One region of the Marinobacterium aestuarii genome, then DNA from elsewhere that is predicted to be linked to it. Evidence: predicted binding sites of a transcription regulator. Region 1 holds the regulator's gene; each other region holds the start of a gene.
The links. Region 1 encodes sigma-54, which starts transcription at its own class of promoters, with help from an activator protein. Its sites were predicted from a motif close to TGGCACNNNNNTTGCTNT; they were not measured.

Region 1 (8,038 bases):
GAGGTCATGACACCGGACTGCACCACGGTCGCCGCCGGCATTTTGGCCGCCGAGGCGTTGCAGGTGATGCAGTCACGCCAGATCAACGCCCTGCTGGTGGTGGACGAGAACCGTCGCCCGGTCGGCGCCCTGAACATGCACGACATGCTCAAGGCAGGAGTGATCTGATGAGCCTTTACAACCCCTCTGCGTCACTACCCAGTGAACTGGTTGAACGCCTGCGCAAGGTTACCCTGGCGGTGTTTGACGTCGACGGCGTGCTGACCGACGGTCATCTTGATTTCCTCCCCGATGGCTCCGAAGTAAAAAGCTTCAATACCCTGGACGGCCTGGGCATCAAGCTGCTGCAGCAGGCCGGCATCGAAACCGCCATTATTACCGGTCGCCGCTCACCCCAGGTGGAAATGCGTGCCAAGGCACTGGGCATTACCCATCTGCTGCAGGGGCGTGAAGACAAGCTGGTCGCACTCAAGGAAATCTGGGCCCAGACGGCGCACGACAGCGACACCACCGCCTATATCGGCGATGACTGGCCGGATCTTGCAGCCATTCGCGCCGTCGCCTTTGGCGCTACAGTTCCCAACGGCCATCCGCTGATGCTGCAGCATGCACACTGGTGCACCCAGCGGGCAGGCGGCGCAGGCGCGGGACGCGAATTCTGCGAGCAGATACTCAGCGCCCGTGGCCAGCTCGAGTCCCTTATTAGCGAGTACCTCTAGATCATGTTGAGCAGCCGGACGCGTCTTATCCTCGCCACCGCCCTGCTGGCACCAATACTGCTTTACTGGGGGGCCGATCGCGCCCCCACTGAGGCAGCAGCACCCGAGCTAACACCAGGCAGCGCCGATACGGACTACTATCTGCGCGATGCCACCATTCGCCAGTTCGATGCCCGCGGACAGCTGCATCAGGAGCTCAGATCGCCGCAGCTCGAACACTACCCGCAGCCCGGCGAACTGCGCGCCCGGACGCCGGACATAGTGCTGTTTCGCAACGATAGTCGGGGCGAGGTGCTGATCAGCGCCCAGCAGGGCCGGATGCAGGACAGTGACGAGCAGGTCCGGCTCAACGGCGCCGTGCGCGTACAGAGCAGCAGTGACAAAGGCGCCAGCAGCACACCGCTGCGGCTGGAAACCGAAGCACTGACCCTGATGCCATCAGAACAATTTATCGAAACAGACACCGCCGTCACGCTGTTCAGCCAGGGGGGTGAAACCCGGGCCAATGGCATGAAGGCTTACCTGAATAGCCGCCAAGTCGAGCTACTGTCCGATGTCGAGGGACGCTATGAAACCAAATAATACCCGCCTCTGGCTGGCAGCCCTGCTGTCCCTGAGTCTTTCCGGCACCAGTCTGGCCCTGCCGACCGATCGCAACCAGCCGATCCATGTCAGCGCCGACACCGCCACCATCGATGACAACACCGGCATCACCACCTATAGCGGCAATGTCGAGATTGCCCAGGGCACGTTGAAAATCAACGCCCGCAATGTTGACCTGCACCGCAGCGAATCCGGCGTCAATCGCATTCTGGCCACGGGGGATGTCAAGTTCGAGCAACAGGCGGCCAAAGACAAGCCGGTGACCAATGCCTATGGCGAGCGCATGGACTACCAGGTCAATCGCCAGGAAATCACCATCACCGGCAAGGCCCGGGTGGTGCAGCAGAAAGACACCTTTACCGGGCAGAAGATCGTTTACAACCTCGACAAATCCCTGGTCAACGCCTTCAGCGGCGAAGGCGGCCAGGGCCGTGTGCAGATGGTCATCCAGCCCAAAGGGGCGGCGCAATGACCAGCACACTGGAAGCGCGCCAGCTGGCCAAAAGCTACAAGGGCCGGGCCGTTGTACGGGATGTTTCACTGAGCCTGAAAAGCGGCCAGATTACGGGGCTGCTGGGCCCCAACGGGGCCGGCAAGACCACCTGCTTCTACATGATTGTCGGGCTCGTTAACGCCGATCAGGGCCAGGTACTGCTCAACGACCAGGACATCACCTCCCTGCCGATGCACGGCCGTGCCCGCAAGGGACTGGGCTACCTGCCCCAGGAAGCGTCCATTTTTCGCAAGCTCAGCGTGCGTGACAACCTGATGGCCATCCTCGAGACCCGCAAGGATCTTGACCGCGCCGGCCGCGAGCAGCGTCTTGAGCAATTGCTGGAAGAATTCCACATTGTGCACATCCGCGACAGCCTCGGCATGGCGCTGTCCGGCGGCGAGCGTCGCCGGGTCGAGATTGCCCGCTGCCTGGCCACCGAGCCGACCTTTATTCTGCTCGACGAGCCCTTTGCCGGGGTGGACCCCATTTCGGTCAACGATATCAAGAACACCATCCGCCACCTGCAGACCAAGGGCATCGGCGTCCTGATCACCGATCACAATGTGCGCGAAACCCTCGACATCTGCGAACACGCCTATATCGTCAGCGAAGGCGGCATTCTGGCCCAGGGCACACCGGCGGACATCATCGCCAACAAGCAGGTCAAGGCCGCCTACCTGGGCGAACAATTCAGGCTTTAAGCCCGGACTGGGTGATATCTCTTTTTTTGGCGCTGCATGACCACCGCGGCGGTGTTTCTTCAGTCTGCCTGACAGATAGACGACGCCCGCCCCCGGTTAGGCATATAATGCACAGCAACTCGACCCACTCCCACAGATAACGCAGTCTTTCTATGAAGCAAGGGCTCCACCTAAAAATTGGTCAGCACCTGACCATGACGCCCCAGTTACAGCAGGCCATTCGCCTGCTGCAGTTGTCGACACTCGACCTCCAGCAGGAAATTCAGGAAGCGCTCGAAAACAATCCCATGCTCGAGTCCTCCGACGAGGATCACGACGAAGCAGCGGATGCCGATTACAACGAGCACCAGAACTCCGAGGCGCCACAAAAGGCCAGCGAGAGCGAGGGCGAACGCGCCAGTGCGGAAAACTCCGCCAGCGACGACAGCCCCCAGGCCGAAGACAGCTGGAATGACGACATCCCCGAGGAGCTTGGCACCGACAGTTCCTGGGACGACACCTTTCAGAGCAGCCAGCCCAGCGGCCCGGCCCGCGATGACGACGGCAGCATGGAGTCCAATGATACGGCGGAGGAAACGCTGCAGGATCATCTGGAGTGGCAGCTTAACCTGACACCCATGAGCGACCTGGACCGTTTTATCGCCACAGGCATTGTCGATGGCATCGATGCCAACGGTTACCTGCGTATATCTCTGGATGAACTGCTGGAACACTTCAAGCAGGAAAACCCGGAGGATTTCGAAGACGTCGACTCCGACGATATCGAAACCGTACTGCACCGTATCCAGCAGTTCGATCCCGCCGGCGTCGGCGGCCGGGATCTGGGCGAATGCCTGGCCATTCAGCTGCGTCAGCTACCGGAGTCGACTCCCTGGCGCAAGGAAGCAATTCGCGTGGTCAGCGAGTTTATCCAGCTGCTTGGCAGCCGGGATTACAAACAGCTGCTGCGCCGCACAAGGCTGAAAGAACACCAGCTGCAGGAAGTCATACTGCTGATTCAGAGCCTGAACCCACAGCCCGGCGCCAGCATCACCACCAGCACCGCCGAATATGTGATACCCGATGTTGTGGTCACCAAGGTCAAGGGCTTCTGGACGGTCGCGCTCAACCCCGACACAGCGCCGCGCCTGCGCATCAACACCCAGTACTCGGATCTGATCCGACGCGCCGACAACAGCTCCGACAACACCTATCTGAAGAACCACCTGCAGGAAGCACGCTGGTTCATCAAGAGCCTGCAGAGCCGCAACGAAACCCTGCTGAAGGTATCGCGGGAAATCGTCGTTCGCCAGGAGGGCTTTCTCGAGCAGGGCGAAGAGGCCATGCAGCCGCTGGTGCTGCATGACATCGCCGAGGCCGTCGAGATGCATGAGTCCACAATCTCCCGGGTCACCACCCAGAAGTACATGCACACCCCCCGGGGCATCTTCGAGCTGAAGTATTTTTTCTCCAGCCACGTCGGTACCAGCGACGGCGGCGCCGCCTCTTCCACCGCCATTCGGGCGCTGATAAAGCGCCTGGTGGCAGCGGAAAGTACCACCAAACCACTGAGCGACAGCAAGATCGCCACGCTGCTTGACGAGCAGGGTTTTCAAGTCGCCAGGCGTACAGTGGCGAAATACCGTGAAGCAATGAATATTGCACCTTCTAATGAGCGCAAGCGTCTGGTTTAATTGAGATGCAAACAAGGCGATCTTTCGCCGCTGTTGACTAGGAGAAAACTATGCAGATCAACATCACAGGACATCACGTCGAACTTACCGATGCACTGCACGAGTATGTACATAGTAAATTCGGCAAGCTTGAGCGGCACTTCGATAACATCACCAATGTCCAGGTTACCCTGAGTGTAGAAAAGCTGCGTCAGCAGGCCGAAGCCGATGTTCACCTTGCAGGAGGCAAGTTGTTTGCGACTCACGAACACCAGGACATGTACGCCGCCATTGATGGTCTGACCGACAAGCTTGACCGTCAAATCATCAAGCACAAAGAAAAAACCAAAAACCACAAATAACGGTAAACAAATAAGCCCATGTATCTGCATGAACTGCTGACCCCCGCTCTGACATTCTGCAACCTTGATGGGGGCAGCAAAAAACGTGTACTGGAAACAGCCAGTAACTTGATCGCCGAGCAGGCACAAGGGCTGGCCGCTGAAGAAATCTTCAGCGGCCTGATTGGCCGGGAACGGCTTGGCAGCACCGGTATTGGCAGCGGCATCGCCATTCCACACTGCCGGCTTGAGAACGCTACCCAGGCCAGCGGCATGATGATCAAGCTCGCTGAACCTATTGATTTTGACGCCATCGACAACCAGCCGGTGGACCTTCTTTTTGTACTGCTGGTGCCCTCCGAGGCCAGCGATGAACATTTGCAAACCCTGGCCATGCTGGCCGAACTCTTCAGCCGCGCAGAAGTACTGACAGCGCTTCGCGATACCACTTCTGACCAGCAGCTATTCGATACTGCCCTGCGTCTGGCATCGCACTGAGTACAAATCCCATGTCACAGGCCCTGCTTACCCCCACAGCATCCCGCCTGATGGCTCCAGCATGAAACTGGTGGTCATCAGCGGCCTGTCCGGCTCCGGCAAAAGCACCGCGCTCCAAGCACTGGAAGATGTCGATTTCTACTGTATCGACAACCTTCCTGCCCTGCTGCTGCCCAGCCTGATCGAGCAAATGCTGAAGGACCCTATGCCGCCGGAGAAACTGGCGGTCAGCATTGATGCCCGCAACCTGTTGAGCAACCTGCGTCAGTTCCCCAAGTTGCTCAAGAAGATGCGCACCCGCTATGCCGAGGTCAATACCGAGGTCCTTTACCTGGACGCCTCGGACCCGACGCTGCTCAAACGCTACAGCGCCACGCGGCGCAAGCACCCACTGTCCGGCGAGAACACAGGCCTGCAGCAGGCGATAAAAAACGAGCGGCTACTGCTCGAACCCATCGCCAATATGGCTGACCTGCGCATCGACACCACCCGCTTGAAGCTGTACGACCTGCGGGACAGCATCAAGCTGCGCGTATCCCAGCGCACCGAACAGCAGCTCTCGGTCCAGTTCGAATCCTTTGGTTTCAAACACGGTGTGCCACTGGATGTCGACTTCACCTTCGATGTGCGGGTACTGCCGAACCCCTTCTGGATTCCGGAGCTGCGCGGCTTTACCGGCCTCGACGATCCCGTCATCCGCTTTCTCGAACAGGCCCCGGAAGTGGCGGAAATGACCGGCGACATCCGGGACTTCATCGCCAAATGGCTACCGCGCTTCAAGAGCAACAACCGCAGCTATATCACCATCGGCATCGGCTGTACCGGCGGGCAACACCGCTCGGTCTTTATCGCAGAGCAACTCGCTGGTCATTTCCGGCGGTCTGTGGATAATGTGCATGTTCGTCATCGCGAACTGAATTAACCGCGGGACAAACGGATATATTGATCGAGGACAAGGCCCGGCATGATCGAAAAGCACGTCACTATTATAAATAAGCTGGGACTTCACGCCCGTGCTGCCGCCAAGCTCATCAGCACCACCGGGAAATTTTCCAGCCAGATCCGCATCAACAAGGACGGCCGCGAAGTCGACGGCAAAAGCATCATGTCTGTGATGATGCTCGCCGCCAGCAAAGGCACCGAACTGCTGATTCGCGCCGAGGGAGAAGACGAGCAGGCCGCCATTGATGCCGTCACCGCCCTTATCGACGACTATTTTGGTGAAGGCGAATAAAAAAACCGTTTTTGCACCCCGCCCGACGCCCGCCCCCGCTGATACCCGCCCCCTGATTCCGGTATACTGTCATTCCCAGCCCGGCCATCAGGCCCGAACCGCCCAGCACGGCACCCGGGGCAAAGCCATTTGAGCTCCCCCTTCCAGACCAGCCCCTGGGCAGCGCAAGGATGTCATGAGCAGCAAAGAGCCTCTCTCGCCGATTGAACGACTGAACGCCGCCATGGACAGCGGTGAACTGCGTCAGGTGCGCTATACGCTGAATAACAGCCTGCGCCCGGTGGAGATCGCCCATCTGCTGGACAAGTCCCCGCCCAAGGAGCGCCAGCTGCTCTGGGGCCTGGTCAACAAGGATCTGGAAGGGGATGTGCTGCAGCACCTGGGCTATGACGTCCAGGCCGAAATTCTGAGCCGCATGGAAACCCGGGAAGTCCTCGAGATCACCGAAGGCCTGGATATTGACGACATGGCCGACCTGCTGCAGCAGCTGCCGGAGCGCATCATGCGCGAACTGCTGCAGACCATGGACATCCAGAACCGCACCCGGGTCGAGCAGGTTCTGTCCTATGACGAGGACACCGCCGGCGGCCTGATGAACACCGACACCGTGACCATCCGACCGGATATCACGGTGGAAACGGCGCTGCGCTATATTCGCCGTCACAAGGAAATACCGGACATGACCGACAGTCTGTTCGTGGTCAGCCGCAGAGACGCCTATATTGGCATCCTGCCCCTGACCAAACTGCTGGTGTCGGATCCCGACATGCTGGTGCGCGAAATCATGAGCACCGACATTGAGCCCATCGAAGCCACGATGACAGACAGCGAAGTCGCCCAGCTGTTCGAGCAGCACGACCTGATTTCCGCGCCGGTCATCGACGAGGACGGCAAACTGCTCGGCCGTATTACCATCGATGACGTGGTCGACGTTATCCGTGAAGATGCCGACCACTCCCTGATGAGCATGGCGGGTCTGGGGGAAGACGCCGACACCTTTGCACCGCTGATGCGAACGACCCGCAACCGCGCTATCTGGCTGGGTATCAACCTGCTCACCGCCTTCATCGCCTCGGCGGTAATCGGCGTGTTTGAAGACACCATCGAGAAAGTCGTGGCCCTGGCCGTGCTAATGCCGATTGTCGCCTCCATGGGCGGTATCGCCGGCAGCCAGACACTGACGCTGGTGATTCGCGGCCAGGCGCTGGGGCACGTGGAGCGCAGCAACATCGGCTGGCTGCTGAATCGCGAACTGGTTGCAGGCGCCCTCAATGGCCTGCTCTGGGCTTCGGTGGTCGCCGCCGTCGCCATTATCTGGTTTCAGGATATCTATATCGGTGGCATTATCGCCGCCGCCATCGTGATTAACCTGATTGCCGGCGCTCTGGCCGGCACTCTGCTGCCCATCGGCCTCAAGGCCGCCGGCATAGACCCGGCCCTGGCCGGCAGCGTTCTGCTCACCACCATTACCGATGTTGTAGGCTTCTTCGCCTTCCTCGGACTGGCTACCTACTTTTACAGTTAAAGAACCGACCTATGACTAACGAAGAAGATTTTGAACAGCTAGACCCCGCCGACCAAGACGCAGAGCTGATCAGTAAAAGCCAGGCCAAACGCGACATGCATGCGCTGCAGGACCTGGGCAAAAAACTGGTCGCACTAAACAAGGATCAGCTGGCCAAAGTCCCGATGGATGAGACCCTGCGCGGCGCTGTAGAAGAATGCCGTCGGCTGAAAAAGGGCGAGGCCATTCGACGCCAGCTGCAATACATTGGCCGCCTGATGCGCCTGGCT
Region 2 (8,038 bases), 3.4 Mb from region 1:
CCTTCGGCCAGCACGCGCAGCAGCCGGGTCTGGGTATCCGCCGGCATGTCGCCGATCTCATCCAGAAACAGGGTGCCACCGTCGGCCTGCTCGAAACGCCCGCGACGTGCAGACGCAGCCCCCGTAAAAGCGCCTTTCTCGTGCCCGAACAATTCGGATTCGATCAGATCCTTGGGAATGGCCGCCATGTTAAGCGGGATAAACGACTGACTGGCGCGGGGACTGTGCTTGTGCAGCGCGTGGGCGACCAGCTCCTTGCCGGTGCCGGACTCGCCATTGATCAGCACCGTGATATTGGACTGCGACAGCCGGCCAATGGCACGGAAGACTTCCTGCATCGCAGGCGCCTCGCCGATAATCTCGGTGGCGCGCACCACCACCGGCTCGATGACCGCACCCTGCTGCTGCTCCCGGGCGTGGGCCAGGGCCCTGCGCGCCAGTGCCACGGCATCATCCACATCAAAGGGCTTGGGCAGGTATTCAAAGGCGCCGCCCTGGTAGGATGCCACCGCACTTTCCAGATCCGAATGGGCGGTCATGATAATGATCGGGATTTCAGGATGGGTATCCTGAATCTTGTCGAGCATGGCCAGACCATCGGTGCCGGGCATACGGATGTCGCTGATGATGGCGTCGGGACACTCACGCGTCAGGCGGCGCAGCAGATCATCGGCGTTGTCGAACGACTGGGTCTCAAGTCCGGCCTGATCCAGCGCCTTTTCCAGCACCCAGCGGATCGACCGGTCATCGTCCACGATCCAGACGTTACCTGAGATTCTCATGCTGTAGCTCCAACGGTATAAAGAGTTTGAATTGGGTTTCGCCCGGCTCAGTCACGCACTCGATCAGCCCCTGGTGCTGATTGATGATCGACTGGGCAATGGACAGCCCCAGACCCGTGCCATCGGCATGTCCGGTGACCATGGGGTAGAAGATGTTGTTGAATATTTCGGCGGGAATGCCCGGGCCGTTGTCGCTGATCATCACACAGCACACCAGACGATGACGCTCCGTGCCCAGGGTCACCTGGCGCATGGCGCGGGTGCGCAGCTGCAGCGTCGGCTCAGGCGTGCCGGCACGCTGCAGCGCCTGCATGCCATTGCGTACTATGTTCAGCACCGCCTGAATCAGCTGCTCCGAGTCACCGGTAAATTCGGGAATACTGGGGTCGTAGTCCCGCTGGATGTTGATCCAGCCACCACTCTCGGCATTCACCAGGCTGCACACCCGTTCGAGGATGGCGTGAATGTTCACCGCCGACAGCTGTGGCAGCTTGCGCGGCCCCAGCAGCCGGTCCACCAGGTTGCGCAGCCGGTCGGCCTCTTCGATGATGACACGGGTATATTCGTGCAGGTCGGCATCGTTCAGTTCGCGCTCCAGCAATTGCGCGGCGCCGCGAATGCCCCCCAGTGGATTCTTGATTTCGTGGGCCAGTCCACGCACCAGATTGCGCGCCGCGGCGTGGCGGGCCAGCAACTCTTCTTCGCGCTCGATGCGCATCAGTCGGTCACGCGCTTCCACTTCCACCAGCAGGGTGCGACCACCACCGGACTGCGGAATCGTATTGACGCTGTAATCGACGGTCAGCTCATGCCCGCTCATGGTGATCATGCGCGCCTCGCGCTTGGTGTAGGGATGCCCCGACGCCATCGAGTTCTGCAATACCTGCAGTTCGGCCGGACTGGCCGCCAGCCATTCTTCCGCCCGCATGCCCTTGAGCCTGCGCATGGTGGCCTCGAACAGCATCTCGGCCGCCGGATTCATGTAAACGATGCACAGCGCGCCATCGAGCATGATCACAGCCTTGCTGAGGTTATCGAGTATCTGCTTGTGCTGAGATGGCCTGAACATAATGAACTCTGTTGCTGGACTCTATAAGTAGTAGCAAGATCAGCGCCAACTTGCTGACAGCGCTAAAACGGGCTGAATGCCCTGGCCGGCGCCATAATGGGGCAACCCGGCGCCCTGCTAGAGTTTAGCCTTGGGCGCGGACATGCACCACTATGGTGCATTCCCGCGCCCTATAACAGCCAGCCGCACCACAACAGCCACGCGCTCTGCTATGGCGCCTTGGAATGGCGCTCCACAATGACTGTGCGCCCCCACAAAAGTGGGCACACAGTTAGACCCTCTGCTCGAACGCCGCCAGTTTTACCCTGTTTCTCGGAATTTGCCGGTATATCTTCGAAATTCGCCCGGAGCTCATTTCCCGGCTACAACGGCATTCGCAGGTTGGTAATGAGCCTAGCGAATTCCGACATCCGCAGCGCCCGCTGTGAAGCACAGTTCCAAGGTGCAAGGTGCAAGGTGCAAGGTGCAAGGTCTGATGCTAGCTACGAATAACGAATAACGAATAACGGCTTTTTTACTTCCTGCTCAGCGGCCGATGTAACCCCGAATTGATCGCCACCGCGACAGTGCCGATGGCGAAAAACAGGCACAAAAAAACCTCCCGAAGGAGGTTTTTTGCGGGCCGTCAGATCAGCGCCACCACAGCGGCACCTTTCTTATACGGAACGGCTTATACGGAGTAGTAGAGGTCGAACTCTACCGGGTGCGTCGTCATGTTGACGCGCGCCAGTTCTTCACGCTTCAGGCGGATGTAAGCATCCAGCATGTCGTCGGAGAATACTCCGCCAGCGGTGAGGAACTCACGATCCGCTTCCAGTGCCAGCAGCGCTTCGTCGAGGCTCTCGGCAACGGTCGGGATCAGCTTCGCTTCTTCCGGCGGCAGGTCGTACAAATCTTTGTCAGCCGGGTCGCCAGGATGAATCTTGTTCTTGATACCGTCGATACCCGCCATCAGCAGTGCCGCGAAGCACAGGTAAGGGTTGGCAGCAGGATCCGGGAAGCGCGCTTCCACACGACGGCCCTTGGGGCTGGTAGTGTAAGGAATGCGCAGCGACGCGGAACGGTTGCGGGCAGAGTATGCCAGCATGACCGGCGCTTCGAAGCCAGGTACCAGACGCTTGTAAGAGTTGGTAGCCGGGTTGCAAATGGCGTTCAGAGCCTTGGCGTGCTTGACGATACCGCCAATGTAGAACAGTGCAGTTTCGCTCAGACCACCGTAGCCGTCACCCGCGAAGATGTTCACGCCGTCCTTGTTCATGGACAGATGCACGTGCATACCTGAGCCGTTATCGCCAACCAGCGGCTTGGGCATAAAGGTCGCAGTCTTGCCGTAGCTGTGGGCCACGTTGTGCACGCAGTACTTCAGGATCTGAACTTCGTCCGCCTTTTTCACCAGGCTGTTACCGCGCACGCCAATTTCGCACTGGCCGGCGGTGGCAACTTCGTGGTGGTGAACTTCGATGGTCAGGCCCATGGCTTCCATGGCATCGCACATGGCGGCGCGCAGGTCGTGCAGGGAATCGATTGGCGGAACCGGGAAGTAACCGCCTTTAACGCGCGGACGGTGACCGGTGTTACGGCCGCCTTCGAACTGCTTGTCGGACGACCAGGACGCTTCTTCAGAACCGATGCTGTAACCGCAACCACCGATACCGGCGTGCCACTCAACAGAATCGAACACGAAGAATTCCGGCTCTGGGCCCAGCATGCAGCTATCGGCAATGCCGGTAGACTTCAGGTATTCTTCGGCGCGCGTTGCAACAGAACGCGGGTCACGGTCGTAACCCTGGCCAGTCATGGGCTCAACGATGTTGCAACGTACGATAACGGTAGCGTCTTCAGCAAAGGGGTCCAGCACGGAAGCGCTGTCGTCCGGCATCAGGATCATGTCGGATTCGTTGATTCCCTTCCAGCCTGCGATGGAAGAACCATCGAACATTTTGCCGTCTTCGAAGAATTCATCACCCATGTCCGAAACCGGAATGGTGAGATGCTGCTCTTTACCTTTGAAATCGGTAAAGCGCATATCAATCCAGCGAGCTTCGCTTTCTTTAATCAGATTCAGAGTATTCTCTGACATTTGCCTTTCTCCACTCTGTTGAAACTGTCAGATCCGTGGTTCTGCAGTCCTGCTAAAAACGGCCTACAACCTCTTGGCTGTAGCAAGAGCAATCTCCGTGCCAGCACTACAAAAGCCCTAAGTGCTTCATTTTCGGTCAATCCAGACCCGACGAAGCCCCAGCGGCGCACCAACATGAAGCACAAAAGAACGCCAGCGCACTACTACGGGTCATTTACAGTATTTTCTGCCCATGCGAGCATCAGCGAGCCCAATCATACTGCAACCCTTCCAAAGCTGTCTGCCTCAAAAAGGGGCCCTCGGAGTATTTTTCGTGCGAAGCCCCCTGCAAACAGAAACAGTTGCCCAACTGGCCACATTTTGATCATATGCTGATCGCTTGTTCGGCTTCGCTCCCGTATAATGCCGCCTTTCCGATTTTCTTGAAGGTAAGAACTGGTGATCGAGAAGCTTAGAAACATTGCCATCATCGCGCACGTTGACCATGGTAAAACCACACTGGTCGACAAGTTGCTGCAGCAGTCCGGTACCCTGGGCCGACGCGATGAAGGCGCTGAGCGCGTCATGGACTCCAACGATCAGGAGCGTGAGCGCGGTATTACCATTCTGGCGAAAAACACCGCCATTGAATGGAACGGTTACCGGATCAATATCGTCGATACCCCGGGACACGCCGACTTCGGTGGTGAAGTGGAACGCGTTCTGTCCATGGTTGACTCCGTACTGCTGCTGGTTGACGCCGTCGACGGCCCGATGCCCCAGACTCGCTTCGTGACCCAGAAAGCTTTCGCCCAGGGCCTGCGCCCGATCGTGGTCATCAACAAGGTTGACCGTCCGGGCGCGCGCCCTGACTGGGTTGTAGATCAGGTCTTCGACCTGTTCGATAACCTGGGTGCCACCGACGAGCAGCTCGACTTCCCGATCGTTTACGCCTCTGCCCTGAACGGCATCGCAGGTCTTGAAGTCGATCAGATGAGCGATGACATGACACCGCTGTTCGAAGCCGTGGTTGAGCACGTCAGCCCGCCGGATGTCGACATGGATGGCCCGCTGCAGATGCAGATCTCGGCACTGGACTACAACAGCTATGTTGGCGTCATCGGTGTAGGTCGCGTCAAGCGCGGCCGGATCGCGGTCAATGCCCAGGTCAAGGTTATCGACCACGACGGCAAGGTCCGTAGCGGCAAGGTTCTGAAGATCATGGGTTACATGGGTCTGGAACGCGTTGAAGTACAGCAGGCCAAGGCCGGCGACATCATCTGCATCACCGGTATCGATGGACTCAACATCTCCGATACCCTGTGTGATCCGTCCCTGGTAGAAGCCCTGCCGCCGCTGAGCGTCGACGAACCCACCGTTTCCATGACCTTCCAGGTCAACGATTCGCCGTTCGCAGGCCAGGACGGTAAGTTCGTCACCAGCCGTAACATCAAGGACCGCCTCGAGCGCGAATTGATCCACAACGTGGCACTGCGGGTTGAACAGGGCGAATCCCCTGAAAAATTCAAGGTCTCCGGTCGTGGCGAACTGCACCTGTCGGTACTGATCGAAACCATGCGTCGCGAAGGCTTCGAGCTGGGCGTGTCCCGCCCCGAAGTTATCCAGAAGATCGTCGACGGCAAGGTAGAAGAACCGTACGAACTGGTTATGCTGGACGTTGAAGAGCAGCACCAGGGTTCGGTTATCGAAGAGCTGGGCAAGCGCAAAGGCGACATGACCAACATGGAAGTGGATGGCAAGGGCCGCGTACGCCTGACCTTCATGATTCCGTCCCGTGGTCTGATCGGTTTCCGCTCCATCTTCCTGACCATGACCTCCGGTACTGGCATCCTGACCTCGACCTTCGATCACTACGGTCCGATCAAGGAAGGCGAAGTCACCTCGCGCATGAACGGCGTACTGGTGACCATGGTCACCGGCAAGGCCCTGGGCTATGCCCTGTGGAACCTGCAGGAACGTGGCCGTCTGTGCATCGAGCCTAACACCGATGTTTACGAAGGCATGATCCTGGGCATCCACAGCCGCACCAACGACCTGGCCGTGAACCCGACCAAAGGCAAGCAGCTGACCAACGTTCGTGCCTCCGGCACCGACGAAAACATTCAGCTGACTCCGGCGATCCGCTTCACCCTGGAGCAGGCGCTGGACTTCATCGAAGACGACGAGCTGGTGGAGGTAACTCCCAAAGGCCTGCGTATTCGCAAGAAGCTGCTGAAAGAAAACGAGCGCAAGCGCAACAAGAAGTAAGCGGGTCGCTGCAGCTGCAGTGATCCGGTCTTAATAGTCTTGTAAAAAGGGGAGTGCCGCCAGGTACTCCCCTTTTTTGTGCCTGTATGCCGCCACAGCGCAAACCACGGGGCCTGCCATGAGGTACGCTGGAGGCCTGACAACATTCAGGCCGGGCCTGCCACCCGCGGCAAAAGTCCGCCCGAATTCTGTCTCGGCGGCCTTTTTCGTATTGGAATTTCATATTTGAAAACCCTATCTGAAACAAAGTCACTCTCAAGGCTGAAGATGCCTGATATAAAAAACACTTAAAATCAATAAGTTACCCTATACCGCCTGCAAAAAATGCATTCCCGCCCGAGCACACAGGCTCCAAAAGCTCTCAACCAGCCACCAGATGCCTCCACCAAACTCAAGATATTCCATATTTGGCTTTTAATATTTCATTATTGACTTTTTGTTTGGGTCGGGCGTACTATCACTCCATAACTAAAAGCGACTAAAGACAGAAACCACCATGTCAGAGCCCGTTAAAAGAACACTCAAGGTGCTGGAGTTTTTCGCCACCAGTGGGCAACAACCCGTATCGCTCACTGAAATCGCCAGGCACTGCAATATAGCCATGGCAACCCTGTTCAGAATCGTCAGTACCCTTGAACAGACGGGTTATATACAGCGACAGAGTCACACAACTTATATAAGCAACTTTGAATTTAAAAAATCACTGCCCATGTCCAGCGATTATCTTAAAAAGCTGGAACAGGTTCTGAATGATATTGCTGACAGCTCTCAGCAAACGGCTGAATCGATTCTAATTGATAGCGACCACCTGCTTTGGCATTCAAAAAACGAATACAAGGATCTGGCAATTCGCTTGCGCGCACAACCAGGTTTTAGACGTGCAATGTATGAACTCGACTCCCCTTCCCGTCTTTATTTGAAAGCCCTTGGCTGGGAAAAAGTCAGTGAGACATTCGACAAAACAGCATTTTTTCGTACCGGTACTGAACGGGAATTCATTACCGAGAGCGAAGCAAAAGATATCATAGAGTCCACGGACATCAGTGATGTAGCTTATGATATCGAAGGTAATGTTCGGGGCATCAGACGCTTCGCAAAACTCATCCTTGATGCAAACGGCAGTCCCTTATTCCTTATCTGTATCGCCGAAGCCGCTCTACAGGTTCCCGATAAAGAAAAACACATCAGTCGTTACAAAAAAATACTGCACGATGCGGCGAACAGCCTGAAAACTCCTTGACCCATGACGGAGGAACTAATGAATTCAAAGCCAAATATTCTATTCATCATGGCGGACGATCACGCCTCTAAGGCCATCAGCTGCTACGGCTATGGAATAAATCAGACGCCGAACCTGGATCGAATTGCGCAGGAGGGTATGCGCCTTAATCACTGCTACGTCACCAATTCCATCTGTACACCGAGCCGCGCCAGCATCCTGACGGGAACCTACAATCACGTTAATGGCGTAGTGACGCTGGATAGCAAGATCAACAAGCATATCCCCAATGTTGCCAAACATCTCAAAACCGATGGCTACCAGACCTCAATGGTCGGAAAGTGGCACCTGGGAGAAGGCGCGGCTCACGAGCCCACAGGCTTCGACTTCTGGTCTGTTTTGCCAGGACAGGGCGATTACCATGACCCCGAAATGATCGAGATGGGTCAGACGGTACATGAGTCCGGCTACGCCACCGACATCATCACGGACAAGTGCCTGAACTGGCTGGATCAGCGTGATCCCGCGAAGCCATTCTTCATGATGTGCCACCACAAGGCACCGCACCGTTCCTGGGAACCGAACGCCAAACACAGGCACCTGTACCAGGACGACATCAAGGTGCCCGATACTTTCAACGA
Region 3 (8,038 bases), 570 kb from region 1:
CTCGAGGAGGCTTTTTTCGACCTGACATTTATCGACCTGACGATTAACTCCCTTACTTCAGATCAAAGCCGGTCAGAGGGTGGATCTGGAAGTTACCGCCGTTGAGATAGCCGTACACTTCATAGATCAGGTTGTCCTTGTTGATATTGGTGACCTCGCCGTCCGCGTTGAGCGTGGGCACGACGCCCTCGTAGATCCTGATATGGTAGAAGTCGGCGCAGCCGCAGTCAGCAAGCTTGTCGGTGACCGGAGGGTTGGCGAACGGATCGTTGCCGGACCCCATGTCGGGGCAGACGGCGCCGTCTTCCATCTTGTTGCCGGGCTCACCCAGATCTTCGATATGGACCTGGAACCAGTGGACGGTCGCCGGGTCCTGATTGGGCTTGTTGCCCACGGGCTCAGGCTGAATATCGTAGAACGCCGTATCCACCACACCCACACTGTGTACCAGCTCTGGATTTTTCCAGCTGAGATTCTTGAAAGTACCAATACCGACGAAGTCGATCTGCTTGTTAGGCGCAGGCCGAGCTTGCCTGCAATAGCCTGCATCCGTACAAATAATCTCGTCGATTTCGGTGCCGTCCGGCGCGCTGGCGGTACCGGCATGGAAGGTGAACTTCAGGTTGTTGGGGCTATTATGGTTGGAGTGGGTCCACTCACCCTTGGGCTGAGGCTGCAGGGCCGTGTTGGCGCCGGCCTGGCCGCCCATGGTGTAGCGGTAGGGATCCAGCGCAACAAGACTGGAGACCTTACCTTTTTTCTTGGTGACCGTGGGAGTCATCAGCCCCTCTGCGACCGTGCCGTCCCAACCCGGCGTTACGCCATCCTCGAAGATCCCAGCGGTGTCATTGCCGCCGCCTGTCACCCGGCAGGCCATTTCCGGAGGGATAAACTCGAAGGCATTATTAGGGTCAATCTGCAGGAGAATGTCGGGTCCCGATAGGCCATTGATGGCGCCGGGGTCGACGGGATCGAGTGCCCCTGCTATGGGGCTTAGGTCGAAGTTCATGGACGGGTTGGTTTGCTTGAAGCTGACGACCTGGCTGTTATTAAAGGGAAGTATGGTGCCCAGATCGACGCCGCTGGGGAAGAAGTCCTTGTCCACGTACTGCACCAGCACGGCGAGTTGTTGGGAGCCTTGCCCCAAAACAGTGCCTGTCCCGGGCCAGTTATTGGTACCAAACTCATCCAGGTTCCCCTGTAAGGGAATACCATTCAGGTCGGTACTCTGTGTAAAGTTACCCGACAAAACCGTCAGTTGCCCGCGGAGTATCGACAGGCCGTCACTGAACCCGGTGCCCGCCAGGGGATTCGCATTGGGGTTATTGTCGTAGTACATCTCGAAGTAATTGTCCCCGTTGGCGGGGTCCAGCGCGAGCAGCACTATGGTGCCGTCTGAGTTGGAGGTGATCTGGACGCCGTTGGCCAGGAACACGGTGATTTCGTAATTGACGTTGAGCCCGGGCGGATTTATAACAATCCCGTCAGGATCTACCGCGGCGGCCAGCGCCGAGTGGGAGTACGCCTGGGCGCTCACCGTTGAATCCTCTAAAACCGGGATTTCGTCCTTGATCACGGTGCTGCCCGGTAACCAGTCCAGGGAACCGATGGTAAAGGCGCCACCACCACCCTGGCCATCCGGGTCGAACTCAACCGGTGTGGATGCCTGAGCGTATGCCAAAGGCAGGCACAAACCGATGGCCAATGCCATTGGAAATAACCTGTTAGTAAAACGTCTAATGTTCATATTAGAGCTCCTTGTAACCGATTTCGTAATAACCAAGTTTCTAAGAGCCATCCGATAGCCTGGTGAAAAAAGGATTGTGACATCACTGGCACAATCCTTGTCGATACTTACTTGTCGCTTGCCTGCAGGCGATTAACTCCTTCTGGCGAATTGGTTCCGGCTTCCAAACCCCAGGAGCAACAGCCCCAAGCCGAAGAGCAGTACCGTGCTGGGCTCAGGAACTTCCGTGGTTACAAAGCCAGAGTTAGCGTCCGTCTGGAACAGGATGTCGGGGCCGCTGAAGCCGTTGACAGCGCCAATGTCAGGAATGATGGTGGAACCGTCAAATTGCATGGACGGGTTGGTTTGCGCGAACGGCAGTATATTGGAGGTATTGAAGAACAGATCCTGCACCAGGGCTGAGACATTGGATATAAAGAAATCATAGTCCTGGAAGGTCACGTCCGCGACCAGTTGGGTGGAGCCTTCGCCGCTAATGGTTTGCTGTCCACCCCATTGGTCTGCGCCGAATTGGTCCAGGAGGCTGGTTTGCAGGATGTCGCCGGCATTGAAGCCTCCACTGTTGTCAACATCCACGAATGTGAAGTCTGCGGTGAAGTTACCGCTGAGGCTGACCAACTCGGCGCTCAGGATCAACTGCCCGTCACGATAACCAGTACCCGCCAGCGGGTTGTTTTGTGAGCCGGCAGAAAAATCGTCGTAATAGATTTCAAAGAAATTGACAGTTTGGGTGCCGGCCTCCACCAGGGTGATGGTCTGGGAGAAGGTGTAAATATCGTTGCCACCGCCAATACCGTCGCCGCCATCGCTAACCAATACAGTTGGCGAGGTTTCTACGCTATCGATGGTTTCCGTAAAGCCCGCGACAAAGGTGATTTCAAAATTGGTATTGAGCCCGCTTGGCGCAATGCCGATGCCGTTTTCATTGACCAAGATGCCCAGGGATGCGTGGGAGTAGGATACGACGTCGTCTCCCTCTGCAGTGGGAATGGTGTCGACGGACAGGGTGCTGCCCGGCGCCCAATCAAATGAACCTACATTAAGGGTACCGTTGGCAGCTTCACCCGTGCCATCGGGGTCAAACATGATGGTGTCGGTGGCGAACACCGGCGCCGACAGGGTGCAGGCCAGGGCGAAACCCGCGGCCAAGAGTGTTTTCTTGTTCATGTGCGTCACCTACTTAGGTTGCCCGTCAGGTTGCCAGCCTGCGTGGATAATTGAACTGGACTCGAAGAGTCAACTGAACACTCAATACAAAGCACAACCCATGCCCTTTTCATTATTTCTTTTAAAAACAAAGGTATGGATTTTTTTTGACAGGCTCACAGATGCGCCTTTGGGGGAGGGTGTAAAAAAAACTGACGCGATACTAACAGACATCTGGAAATTACTAAGCCGCCGTGGTCTGAGCCTTGAGCAGGCGGGCAGGATTGCCGCCCCATATTTCCCCGGGGGCAATTCGAGCGCCTTTGCCCACCACGGCGCCCGCCGCCACCATAGCGCCATCGCCGATGGTGACACCGCTCATCACAATGGCCTTGGCGCCCACGGTGACATTGTCACCGATGCGGATCCTGGCGTGTGACAGATGATGGCCTTCCAGGGCGTGGCTGAACAGCACTGCATCGTGCCCGATCAGGGTATTGGCCCCGAGTTCAGTCAGCGGTGGGTCCATAATAACCCCGGCGCTGTAGCTGTTGTCCCCCAGGCGGGCGCCCAGGGCCTGGTAGAGCAGACGCATCAGGGGGGTGGGCAGCAGGTGATTGCGGGTCAGGGGGTAGAACAGGAGCAGGTAAAACAGCAGGTACACCTGATAGCCGAATTCCTCCCGGGAGTGCTCGGCGATCTCGCCTTCGCGAAGAGGAAAGTAGCGCAGGAAAACCCGATAAACGGCAATGCCGCAGAGATAGACCAGGAGAACCCAGCCAAGGGCCATGAACACACCGCGAAAATCCCCCAGGGGAAGCCAGCCCAACAGGAGATAGTTGATGACGCTGGCCAGGGCCAGGATAAGCGACAGCAACAAAACAAAAGTAAAGACCGGAGCGGCGGTAATCTTGCGCATGGCTATTCTCTAGACACTTGGTTCGTCGGGATTCTACGCCCGCCGCCCACGGTCAACCACTCAGTTCATCGAGTAATTTCTGCGCCTGCTGCTTGCCGGGAAAGGCCGCCTTGCTGTTCAGCAACTCGGTCAGCACCTGGGCTGCCCGTTGTTTGTCCCCACTTTGTGCCAGGGCCTGGGCCAGGTGGAAATGGATCTCGGCATTCCCTGGAGCCTGCTGCAGGGCATTCTCAAGCAGCCGCACGGCGCGCGCCTCCTGCCCTGGCTGGGCCAGCAGAATCATCGCCAGGGTATCCTGAACCGGCGCCGTCGGGGATAGCTTATAGGCCTGTTCCGCGTAGGCAACCGCCTGTTTGGGCTCGGTATCCCTGAGCAGCCAGGCGAGGTTGTTCAGGGCAATGATATGGTCCGGATTGCTGTCGAGGATGTCGATAAACGCCTTCTGGGCTTCGGGTTTGCGATCTGCCAGCAGGTAGAGATTGGCCAGGTTGTACCGGACTACGATGTCATTCGAGTGTTTGTCGAGCCAGTCCTCCATGGGTTTGAAGGCCTGTTCCCGCTGCCCCGCCTGCCACAGGGCTAGGCCGTATTTCACCACCAGGTCATTGCGCTCAGGTGCCAGCGCCAGAGCCTGCTGGTAAGCCTCGAGCGCCTGTTGGGGGTCGTTAAGCGCGGTCGACAACTGGGCGTCCTGGACATGCACGTCCGGATTACGCGGGTGATCCTGTTTCAGTTTGTCGACCAGTTCCCGGGCCTGGTCCCATTGCTGGCGCTGCAGCATCAGGCCAAGCATGGCAACCCGGGTATCAAGGTTCGTCGGGTCCAGTTGATAGGCTTTTTCCAGAGCGACGGCAAAATTTTTCCCGTCCCCGTTCCTGTAGTAGGCCTGGGCCAGCAGGTAGTAGTTAGGGGCCGATGCCGGCTGCTGGGCAATCAGGCGCTGGTAGCTATTGACGGCGCTACGATAATCTCCGGTTTCCGCCTGGGCTGTGCCCAGAACACGGAGCACCGCCGTATCCTGCGGGGACGCAACGGCCGCTTCCCGGATCACCTGCAGTGCCCGCACGGCATTCCCGTGGCGAAGCAATGTCTTACCGAGCAAGGCAGCAGGTTCGGCTTCCTCAGGGTTCTGTTGCCACACCTTTTCCAGCAGCGGCATGGCTTTTTCATCCTGGCCAATCAGCAGCTGGAGCTTGGCCAGTGAAAGGCTGATTCGCGCATGATCCGGGTAATGCTTCAGGCTGTCTGCGTAGAAGCCCAGGGCCTGATTTATATCGCCGCGTTGCAGGGCAAAAACCGCCAAATTGTGAGAGGCACTGGGATTGCCCGGTGACAGCTCCAGTACTTTTTCAAAAGTCCACAGGGCCTGATCTCCCAGCCGGTTGGCGAGGAAGGCCCACGCCAGGCCGAGATGGGCCGGAACGCTTCGGGGCTTCTTGGCCACCCAGCGCTCGGCGGATTCCAGTGCCTTGGCATTCTCGCCGGCCTGCATTTGGCCCAGGACCAGGCGTAATTCGAGATCATCCGCGCCCGGCTCAAGTGCAATTGCCTTTTCCAGCTCGGCCGTGGCCTGGTCAACCTCCCCCTGCGCCATCAGAGCAAGCCCGAGCTTGGAGCGCAGGCCGGCCGAGTCGGGATCCAGCGCCACCAATCGCTCCAGTTTTTCGATTGCCTGAGCCGGCTTGCCCTGCAGCAGCTCCAGGCCGGCCATCAGCTCCAGCGCATGTCGGTTGTCCGGGTTCCGCTGCAGCACCGATTCGAGCAGCGGATACGCATTCTCCAGATCCCCCTTGCGCAGCTGCATGCCGGCCAGCACGCTCGCCGCCGGGCCGGATTCAGGTACCAGGTTAAGGACGTTTTTGAGATAGGTGTCCGCCTGGAGCTCGTTGCCCTGGGCCAAATGGACAAGGCCCAGGTAATACTGTGCCGGGGCATAGTCGCCATAACGACTCTGCGCCTGTTCAAAGGCGGTCTGTGCGTCCCGGTACTGCTGTTGCTGGAAATGGATCAGGCCCCGGGCGAAATATTTGCCCGGATAATTGTCAGAAAGCTTTTCGATATCCTTTTCGGCGCCTTCGATGTCCTTGCGCTGGATACGCAGGAACACCCGCTGGGCGATGTATATCGACTTGTTGGCCGCGGCATTGATGGCCCGGGTGTAGGCCTCCTCCGCTGCCTCGAGGTTGCCGCTGGCTTCTTCAATCCTGCCCAGCTGACTCAGGGCTTCCGGGCTATCGGGTTGAATTTTCAGCGCCTTGTCGACCCACTCCCGCGCGGCAGTCAGGTCACCTTTAGCCTGCTTGACCTGGGCCTGACCCAGTAAAGCCGCAACGGAGCCAGCGTCCAGCTCCAGAGCTTTGTCCAGCTCCGACCGGGCCTCGCCGATTCTGCCGGTTTGTAACAGGCTCTTGCCACGCAGGGCCAGCAGCTCAGCCTGCAGCTCCGGTGAAAGCGAATCCAGGGGCCTGTAGTTTTCGAGGACATTCTTATATTCCCGCTGAAGAAATAATGCATTGGCCAGCGGCACCAGAACCATCTCCTCGGCCATCCCCCTGCTCCGCGCCTGACGCAACTCCTTTTCTGCGGAGGTACCGTCGCCCAGTTCAATATAGACCTGGCCCAGTAACAGGCGAGCCTGGGCATTGTCCGGGTTGGTCTTGAGGGCGTTCTTCAACTCAACGACAGCGGTTTGATATTCTCCTTGGCCCACGGCCTCCCGTGCCTGCTGGAGGTATTCCTCGTCCGTCAGGCTTTGGTCGCAGCCTTGCAGCATGAGGAACAGTATCCCGCACATCAGAACCTGCCAGGTCTTTTTATGCAGGGGGAGCATGGCTGAACGATTCACCAGTTCCGAACGACGCATGGTTGTTGTTCTCCACCTTAATGGTTGATTCCCTGAGACCAACTTGGCCTGCAACAGCGGCCGAGCCAATAGAGCTTTGATAACTGTAGTTCAATACAGTCTCCATTTCTCAGACCCTGGCGAGCTCCCGTGCAACCAGGTCTGCAAAGTTTCTTTCTGGCCCATAGGCCGCAACCTGTCCCATTACCGCCATGGCACAATCTCGATAACGGTTATTCCCCATCATCGTCTCGACCACCTGCTGGAGCCGGGAAGTGGTGGTTTGGCCTGCACGCATCAGGGTGCCGACCCCGGCCTGTTCCAGATAGGACATATTCAGGTACTGATCCAGATTACTGGCGATACCGATGACCGGTACGCCAACGGCCAGCGCTTGCAGGGTGGTGGGGCTACCGCCATTACAGATCACCAGGCTGGCACGTGATGCCGCCTGCTCACCGGGCAAAAAGTCGGCAACCCAGGCATTCTGCGGTGTGCGCTCTAACTGAATCAGGCCTGCAGTCGCAACAATAACGGTCACAGGCAACTGCGCTAACGCTTGCAGAACCCTGGGCAACAGTTCGCTCTGTCCGGAGCTGCCCAGGGTGAGATAGATAATCGGCTTGTCGGTGGGCAGTTCATCCCACCATGGCGGTAGCGCCACACTGGGTGACCAATTGATTGGGCCTATATACCGGTGTGTCGCAGGACGTTCAAACGTGGGTACGAGCTCGGGGAGATCGGCATAAAGCGTCTGGTCAGCGTCGGTATAGGTGCGCCTGAGATCCAGACCCAGAGACGGTAGCCCGTAGTGTTTCCTGACCCGGTTCAGCGGCCGGGTATGCAGCGCAAAGGCCAGGGGGCGCGCCAGCTTAAATAATGCTCCTGCCACCCCGGCGCCAAAGAATCGTGTGATCGGCAACTCAGGCACCCGGTAATCTGGCCTGGCGTACGGGCTCCAGTAGGCATTGGTGATCGTCATATAGGGGATAGCCGCAAGGCGCGCGCTCACCGACAGAGACAGGCGGAAGTCCCCGATTATAAGATCCGGGGAGACCTCTTTAATCACCTCAAGATCTTCTGTTATATACGCCTGGAGTGTATCACTGTCATAGAGAGGCTGCCCCTTGGCCAAGGCCTCCAGAAATGCCCGGCTGGAGATGGACTGAACGGGCCGCCAGGACCTTTGAAGCGCATGGAACAGTTCCCGGTATCGAGGATGACAGGCAAAGTGAACGTCATAACCTGCATCCTCCAGAACACGGGCCAGGACCATCGGTCTTGCAACATGCGCCAGGGTGACCGCTTCGGCGAAAAACAGCACACGTCTTTTGTGCATTACGCTACTTGCGTCAGGTTTTTCGTGTTTTGTTTCAGACGAGTC
Region 4 (8,038 bases), 2.4 Mb from region 1:
CTTAAAAATACAGAGCACCGCCACCTTATACCGCTGGCGGTTATTTTTTACCTTATCATTAGACGACCGGTCTAATTGGAGCAAGCATGAACAGCTTTAGTTTCTACAACCCGACCCGCATCATCTTTGGACAGGACAGCCTGTCCCAGCTGGACAGCCAGATCCCCCAGTCCGCCCGCGTGCTGATTCTGCTGGGCGGCAACAGCGCCCGCCACAACGGCACTCTGGACGAAGTCACCGCGGCCCTTGGCGAGCGGACAGTGTTTGAATTCAACGGCATTGAGCCCAACCCCAGCTACGAGACCCTGATGGAAGCCGTCGCCCTGGTACGGCGTGAAAAGCTGGACTTCCTGCTGGCCGTCGGCGGCGGTTCGGTGATCGATGGCACCAAGTTTGTCGCCGCCGCCGTGCCCTTTGACGGCGAGCCCTGGGGCATCCTTGAAAGCGGTGGCCAGCGCATCGAACGGGCGCTGCCTTTTGGCACAGTGCTGACCCTGCCCGCCACCGGCTCGGAAATGAACAACGGCGGCGTAGTCACCCGTAAAGCCACCCAGGACAAGCTCCCGTTCCGCAGCCAGCATGTATTCCCGCAGTTTTCGGTTATGGACCCCACCAAGACCTATACCCTGCCGCCGCGCCAGATCGCCAACGGCGTCGTGGATGCCTTCGTGCACATTACCGAGCAGTACCTCACTTACCCTGCCGGCGGCATGGCACAGGATCGCTTTGCCGAAGGCCTGCTGCAGACCCTGGTCGAGATTGGCCCCAGAGCACTGGAAACGCCGCAGGACTATGAGACCCGCGCCAACCTCATGTGGGTGGCAACACTCGCACTCAACGGCCTGATCGGCGCCGGTGTGCCGCAGGACTGGGCAACCCACATGATCGGCCACGAACTGACAGCTCTCTACGATATCGACCATGCCCGCACCCTCGCCATAGTGCTGCCGTCCTTGCTGCAGGTGCAGCGAGAAGACAAGCGCGGCAAGCTGCTGCAGTACGCCGAACGGGTGTGGCATATCACCGAAGGTGACGACGACGCCCGCATCGACCAGGCCATTGCGCACACCCGTGCGTTTTTCGAAAGCGTCGGTATCGCCACGCGCCTGGGCGATTACGATCTGGGCCCCGAAGCGGTGGATGCCGTGGTCGCTCAACTCGACAAGCACGGCCTGACAGCCCTGGGTGAACACAAGAACATCAACCTGGATGTCAGCCGCAGCATTCTGAACGCTGCGCTCTGATCAGACCCCGGCCCCACCAAAAAATTTTAAGGAAAACGTCAATGACCACGAATACACAGAGCAACCGTCGCATCGTACTGGCCTCACGCCCCCAGGGCGCGCCTACGGCAGCAAACTTCCAGCTGGAAGAAACCGCTATCCCGGTACCTGCCGCAGGCCAGGTATTGCTGCGCACCGAATACCTGTCGCTGGACCCGTACATGCGCGGTCGCATGAGCGATGGTCCCTCCTATGCAGAGCCCGTGGCGCTGGGTGAGGTCATGGTTGGCGGCACCGTCAGCCGGGTCGAGCAATCGATGCATCCGGACTTCAAGGTCGGTGATCGGGTACAGGGCTATGCCGGCTGGCAGGACTATGCGCTGTCCGATGGCACCGCCCTGGTCAAGCTCGCGCCTGATATGCAGCAACCCTCACAGGCACTGGGTGTGCTGGGCATGCCGGGCTTTACCGCTTATATGGGGTTGCTGGACATAGGCCAGCCCAAGGCCGGCGAAACTCTGGTGGTGGCTGCGGCCAGCGGTGCCGTGGGATCAGTGGTCGGCCAGATCGGCAAGATCCTGGGCTGTCGTGTGGTGGGCATTGCCGGCGGCGCCGACAAATGTGGCTACGTCACCGACGAGCTCGGCTTTGATGCCTGCATCGATCGACGCGACCCGGACTTCGCCGCCCAACTGGCCAGCGCCTGCCCCAATGGCATTGATGTCTACTATGAAAACGTCGGCGGCGCCGTGTTCGATGCAGTACTGCCACTGCTCAATACCGGTGCCCGGGTACCCGTGTGCGGCCTGATTGCACACTACAATGACACCGAACTGCCCGCAGGTCCCGATCGGCTGGGCCTGCTGACCCGTACACTGCTGGTGAAGCGTATCCGCATGCAGGGCTTTATCATCTTTGATGACTACGCCCATCGCTACCCCGAGTTCTTCACCCAGATGAACCAGTGGCTGCAGGACGGTCGCATCCAGTTTCGCGAAGACATTATCGACGGCCTGGAGCAGGCGCCCGAGGGCCTTATCGGTCTGTTACAGGGGCACAATTTCGGCAAGCTGATCGTACGGGTCTGAACCTGCCCCCAACCTCTTCACGACAAGGAACATGCATACAATGAATATCCTGATAGTTTTGACCTCCCACGATCGCCTGGGCGACAGCGGCGAAAAAACCGGCTTTTGGCTCGAGGAGTTCGCAGCACCCTATTACAGCCTCAAGGATGCCGGCGCGACCCTGACCCTGGCCTCCCCCGCCGGTGGCCGGCCACCGCTGGACCCCAAAAGCGATGTGCCGGACTTTCAGACCGATGCCACCCGCCGTTTTGAGCAGGATCCCGGCGCCCAGGCGCAACTGGCCACGACCCTCAAGCTCGGCACCATCAACCCCGCCGACTACGATGCCGTATTTTACCCTGGGGGCCATGGCCCACTGTGGGATCTGGCAGAGGATCGCGACTCCATTACCCTGATCGAAGCCCTGTACGGCGCAGGCAAACCCATCGCCGCCGTGTGCCATGCTCCTGCCGTGCTGCGCCACACTAAAACAGCGGACGGCAAGCCCCTGGTAAACGGCAAAAAAGTAACCGGCTTTAGCAACAGCGAAGAAGAGGCCGTGGGACTCACCCAAATCGTGCCTTTCCTGGTGGAAGACATGCTCAATGCCAACGGCGGCCTGTACACCAAAGCAGAGGACTGGCACTCCCACGTCGAAACCGACGGCCTGCTGATCACCGGGCAAAACCCGGGCTCATCTGAAGCCACGGCCCTGGCACTGCTAGCTGCGCTGGGCAAATAACAACCAGACGTAAAAAAGCCCCGGCTACCTTTATGCAAAGGTAGCCGGGGCTTTTGTGTTATTCAGAAGATTGCAGCCAGTGCCTTAACGGCACCGCGCCCGCAGCTCCCGCTTTTTCTATCCTGGTGCTTATCTGATAAACAGCATCTCGGAGTACTTCGGCAGCGGCCAGGCAGCATCCGATACCGTCATTTCCAGGCTATCGGCATGGCTGCGGACCTTGTCCATCAGCGGGCGAATCTCGTGGGCACAGAACTGCATGTGAGCTTCGATGGATGCGAAGTCGTGTTTTTCCGTGGCGGTGGCCAGCGCAGCCACGGTCTGCATCATGGCATCCGCTTCGGCGGCAACTTTTTTCGCAACGCCGTTATCCAGACCAATACCCATGGCGGCAGCACCGGAGATAGAGCTGCACAGCTCAGACAGGTACGTCATCGCTGCCGGATAGATGGAGGTGGTCGCCATATCCATCGTCAGCTTGGCTTCCATCTCTATCGACAGGATGTATTGCTCGGAATACACCTCGTAGCGGCTTTGCAGCTCAACGGGCGACAGCACACCGGTGTTCTTGAACAGGTCCTGCACGGACTGTTCCAGCAAGGCAGGCAGAGCTTCAGCGGAGGTCCGGTTATTGGCCAGGCCACGCTCGTCCACCGCCTGCGTGTGCCATTCAGACGAGTAGCCGTCACCACCGAAGAGCACATTGCCATGCGCATCCATCAGTTCCTTGAGTACGGCAATCACGGCCGAGCCCTGATCCAGGCCTGAATTCAGCGCCGCTTCAAGCTTGCCGGCAATCCAGTTGAGGGAATCGGCCATCATGGCGTTCATCGCCACCAGTGGCCCGGAGACCGACTGCGACGAACCAACGGCGCGGAACTCGAAACGGTTGCCGGTAAAGGCGAAGGGCGAGGTGCGGTTGCGATCGCCCGGGTCACGGGTAAAGGTAAGAATTTCCGCCAGACCCAGGTCCATCACGCCGCCGCATTTGCTCGGCGCCAGGTTGCCCTGCTGGATATCCGTGAACACCTTCTCCAGCTGGTCGCCCAGATAGACCGACAGAATGGCCGGAGGCGCTTCATTGGCACCCAGACGGTGATCATTTGACGCCGATGCAATAACAGCGCGCAGCAGCGGACCATGCAGATGCACACCACGGATCACGGCGCCACAGAACAGCAGGAAGTTCAGGTTCTTCTCCGGCGTGCTGCCAGGATCCAGCAGGTTGCCCTGGGTCGAGTTGCCGACAGACCAGTTCACGTGCTTGCCAGAGCCGTTAACGCCGGCGAAGGGCTTTTCATGCAACAGGGCGTGCAGGCCATGCTTCTTGGCGGTGTTTTTCAGCACGGTCATCAGCAGCTGCTGATGGTCCGCCGCGATATTGGCCGACTCAAAGTAAGGTGCGATCTCAAACTGCCCAGGTGCCACTTCGTTGTGATGCGTCTTGGCAGGGATGCCCAGGCGATACAGGCGGTCTTCGAAATCCTGCATGAAGACCTGTACACGCTCAGGGATAGCACCAAAATAATGGTCATCAAACTGCTGACCCTTGGCCGGCGGCGCACCAAAGAGTGTGCGGCCTGCCAGGCGCAGGTCAGGCCGGGCAGCGGCAAAATTCTCATCGATCAGGAAGTATTCCTGCTCGGCACCGCAGCTTGCATTCAGGGTGGCGATATTGGTTTCACCCATAAGGGACAGCACTTTGTGCGCCGCCTTGTTCATGGCTGAGTTGGAGCGCAGCAACGGAATTTTCTTGTCCAGCGCCTCACCCGTCCAGGACATGAAGACACTGGGGATCATCAGCGTCGGGCCGTTCGCCGTATGCATGATGTAGCAGGGGCTGGTCGGATCCCAGGCGGTGTAACCGCGGGCAGCGTTGGTCATGCGCAGGCTGCCGTTGGGGAACGAAGAGCCATCCGGCTCGCCCTTGATCAGCAGGCTGCCGGTGAATTCTGTTATGGCAACACCCTCAGCGTTGGGCACGATAAAGCCGTCGTGCTTTTCCGCCGTGGCGTTGGTCATCGGGTAAAAGATGTGGGAGAAAAACTTGGCACCCTTGCCCAGCGCCCAGTCTTTCATCGCCGCGGCAACAACATCGGCGGTGGCAGGATCCAGCGGTGCACCGGTCTGTACGGTGTTTTTTATCGCCTTGAAGGCATTCTTGGACAGCGACTCTTCCATCTTCGAGAGACTGAAAACATCGCAGGCCCAGATCTTGCTCAGCGGCTCCGGCATCTCAACACTGATGGCCTTGCCATTAGTGATGGTGTTGATTGCTGCGAGCCTGGATGCATTGCCACTCATGTTTATACCCTGTATGCCGTGAAATTGTGTGGACAGGCAGCCCTCTCGAGGGCTGCGCCTGTGTTGTTATCCTGGGGCCTCTTTTTGGTGCACAGACACGGGTCCAAACCCAGTGCCATCAAGCCGAAGAAACCCAATGACGTTTTAATAAGCAAAATACGATCCAAATTTTCAAAAAGGCACATAAAATAAGTATAAGCACTTGAAAATAAAGAAATTATTTTTTATCACCCAATACTAAAACAGAAAAAACCCGAGCCACCGCCTCAAATAAGCGCACAAACCTGGCAATAACGCACCAAAGTAGACCGCAAGCAGGAATTAAAAGCACCATATTGGTGCATTTTCATATCTGAATGAGTGATACGCCAGCCCGTGCACGCTATTGGGTCACGCTTCTGGCCGAACTGAGGGGCGCGCGGCATCAAGCCGCCACCGACGACAGTTCATATCAACGCCGAGCCTGCACCATAGTGTGATATTCCAGCGCAGGTACAGCCCCCACCAGGCCCGACGCATCCAGCCCCGGCAGGATATCGCTGGCCTCACCCTGATTCAGGGCCAAAACAGGGGTCTTGATAGACGCAAGGCTTGCCGCGGAGAAAGCACTACTTATCTCAGGATCCACAATCAGTGCTGCACCAATACGGTGCTCCAGCGCCGTAAGGCTTGCCGAAATATCCGCCGGGCGCTTCCACAGCTCGGCGGGTGCGATAGCCGCATCCTGCAAACCCAGGCGCGGCGCAGGCACCACCAGGGCAATAAAGCCCCGCTGCGCCAGAGCCGCCCCGATCCACTCCCCCAGATGGGGCGCGGATCTCATGCCACCGTGGGAAACCAGCACCAGGGGAAAAGTCCCCTCGGCCACAGGTGCATCCAGCAGCCCAGGGGTACCCTCGAGCACCGCACTGTCGCCGATGGACACCACCTCCGAGCCCTGCGCCGCCGGATACCAGAGCGTCACACTCAGCGGCTGCGCGCGCTGTGGCGCATCCACCTGCAAAGTTGCGACACCGGGCAACCCCGCCAGCGCCGCTGCACTACTGACATAAATGGCCATAACCATAGCCACGCGTTTTAACCTCAGACGCATCGATACGATTCCCTGTGGGGTGAAGGAAGAGCAGCTATACAACCTGTTTTTCTTGCGGTTAATAGCCCAAAAGACAAGACATTCTTTCCCGGCCTTCTTTCCCGGCCTTGGTTGCGGCCTGCCGTTATCGCCACAGCCCTGGCGCGTCAGCCGTGTATCCCCCGGCAAGCCCCTTAGCGACCATGGCGACGGCATTATGGGCGTGCAAGCTTTCCTGGTGCTCCACACGGATCTGGAAATCGTCCAGCCAGGGCGTCGCGTTCAGTGCCGCCTTAAGGCGCCGGGCGGCATCTTCGCAAAACATGAGGTTCTGACCATTCAGCCGGGCAAACGCCTGTTCATCTTCGCGTTTGACTGCCGTCTGTACCGGTGTCTGCAGCGCCTCCTCCAGGGTGCCGATCAACTTTTCGATCGGAAAGGCCGCCGATTCCGCCAGCCGGACCCGAACATCGGCGTAGGATCGCTGGCTGTGCGGGGTAGCCCAGCTTCCACCCTCCTCTTGCAGCCAGCGGGCAACCGCGTCTATGGGCGGATTGGATCGACTGGAGAAGGCATCACGAAACGCGTCGGCAATCAATTGGCGGCTCAGGGACGCAGAGCACGGGCAAGTACTTGAATAGGGCACGCTCACACCAAGCTCAATAGTGGTATGCCCCTGGGCCCGCCGGGCACTCAGCACCACCGGATAGGCTTTCCACCCCTGGTGGTTGCTGCTCAGTGCAGGACGGCGACTCAGATACTGGAAACTCAATGACAGCGATGCGGTATCGCTGATATCGCGATGGCTCTGAAGCGCCTGCTGCAGAAACTGGCAGAGAATAGCGGGCCTGAGTGCCTCGCGTTCGGCGAAGGCTTCCAGCAGCAAATACAGACGCGACATGTGGATGCCCTTCGCCTGCGGATCGCGAAGGTTGACATACAGGCTTGCCGTTGCCTGAACGGCAACATGGCTGCGATCCGATTCCGCAAGCGTGACGGGAAGCGCGAGCCCGGACATGCCGACGCCATCCAGCGTGCCGCCAATGGAAGCACGGGGCGACGTTGTCACATCGGGTAAAGGAGCGAAAGGGCCGAGAGAGGCGGTGTTCATATGCAACAGAAATCCTTGGTCGATGCCTTTGATGTTTCGCCGCACTGCCTGCTGGGCGCGAGGCAGTGCAGCCATTGTGCTCGCTATAGTTACAATATAACATTACACAAATAACATAGATGCAGCAAAGGAAAGCAGGACCCTGATGAATGCAATCAGCAATCCGCCAAGGCACCGGCACAACAGTGCTGTGCTGCCAGAGCTCAGCGTCGCGGCGGGGGACGACCCTCGGGTGCTGTCCCGTTTCTATGCAGCGAGCTGCAACCTGGCGATCTGGCAACGGCCGTTATCTTCAAGCCTGCGGCGTTATCTCGAGCAGCTGGCCCAGCAGCCTCCCGGGTTGAGCCTGCGCTGCGTGCTGCGCCCGGATGAAGCCGCCCCCGAACTGGAACGCAAGCTGCCGCCGGGGGCGGGCCAGGATTGCCTGATCGCCGATATCGAGCTGCTGACCGACATGTTTGCCTGCCTATTTGAGCAGAAGCAGGTGGGAATGCGGCTGGAGTGGCTGCATCGAGCCAT

Region 2: the regulator sigma-54 is predicted to act here: its motif matches at 1,882-1,899, upstream of glnL (nitrogen regulation protein NR(II)).
Region 3: the regulator sigma-54 is predicted to act here: its motif matches at 3,003-3,020, upstream of A8C75_RS08390 (PEP-CTERM sorting domain-containing protein).
Region 4: the regulator sigma-54 is predicted to act here: its motif matches at 5,437-5,454, upstream of A8C75_RS16190 (glutamine synthetase III family protein).

What each region holds. Positions count from the first base shown of each region.
Region 1 is NZ_CP015839.1:1,308,269-1,316,306, reverse strand. Features, by position in the region: gene A8C75_RS05810 (KpsF/GutQ family sugar-phosphate isomerase) at 1-168, shown strand, start outside; gene A8C75_RS05805 (KdsC family phosphatase) at 168-719, shown strand; gene lptC (LPS export ABC transporter periplasmic protein LptC) at 723-1,301, shown strand; gene lptA (lipopolysaccharide transport periplasmic protein LptA) at 1,288-1,794, shown strand; gene lptB (LPS export ABC transporter ATP-binding protein) at 1,791-2,519, shown strand; gene A8C75_RS05785 (RNA polymerase factor sigma-54) at 2,672-4,192, shown strand; gene hpf (ribosome hibernation promoting factor) at 4,243-4,533, shown strand; gene ptsN (PTS IIA-like nitrogen regulatory protein PtsN) at 4,552-5,010, shown strand; gene rapZ (RNase adapter RapZ) at 5,072-5,932, shown strand; gene A8C75_RS05765 (HPr family phosphocarrier protein) at 5,975-6,244, shown strand; gene mgtE (magnesium transporter) at 6,420-7,769, shown strand; gene yjgA (ribosome biogenesis factor YjgA) at 7,781-8,038, shown strand, end outside.
Region 2 is NZ_CP015839.1:4,704,933-4,712,970, forward strand. Features, by position in the region: gene glnG (nitrogen regulation protein NR(I)) at 1-782, opposite strand, end outside; gene glnL (nitrogen regulation protein NR(II)) at 766-1,851, opposite strand; gene glnA (glutamate--ammonia ligase) at 2,522-3,931, opposite strand; gene typA (translational GTPase TypA) at 4,370-6,178, shown strand; gene A8C75_RS20605 (helix-turn-helix domain-containing protein) at 6,675-7,418, shown strand; gene A8C75_RS20610 (sulfatase family protein) at 7,437-8,038, shown strand, end outside.
Region 3 is NZ_CP015839.1:1,880,531-1,888,568, reverse strand. Features, by position in the region: gene A8C75_RS08395 (hypothetical protein) at 53-1,711, opposite strand; gene A8C75_RS08390 (PEP-CTERM sorting domain-containing protein) at 1,880-2,914, opposite strand; gene A8C75_RS08385 (acyltransferase) at 3,138-3,812, opposite strand; gene prsT (XrtA/PEP-CTERM system TPR-repeat protein PrsT) at 3,865-6,675, opposite strand; gene A8C75_RS08375 (glycosyltransferase) at 6,785-7,993, opposite strand.
Region 4 is NZ_CP015839.1:3,689,712-3,697,749, forward strand. Features, by position in the region: gene A8C75_RS16175 (iron-containing alcohol dehydrogenase) at 87-1,244, shown strand; gene A8C75_RS16180 (NADP-dependent oxidoreductase) at 1,286-2,311, shown strand; gene A8C75_RS16185 (type 1 glutamine amidotransferase domain-containing protein) at 2,352-3,032, shown strand; gene A8C75_RS16190 (glutamine synthetase III family protein) at 3,162-5,336, opposite strand; gene A8C75_RS16195 (alpha/beta hydrolase) at 5,788-6,408, opposite strand; gene folE2 (GTP cyclohydrolase FolE2) at 6,554-7,594, opposite strand; gene A8C75_RS16205 (DUF1826 domain-containing protein) at 7,665-8,038, shown strand, end outside.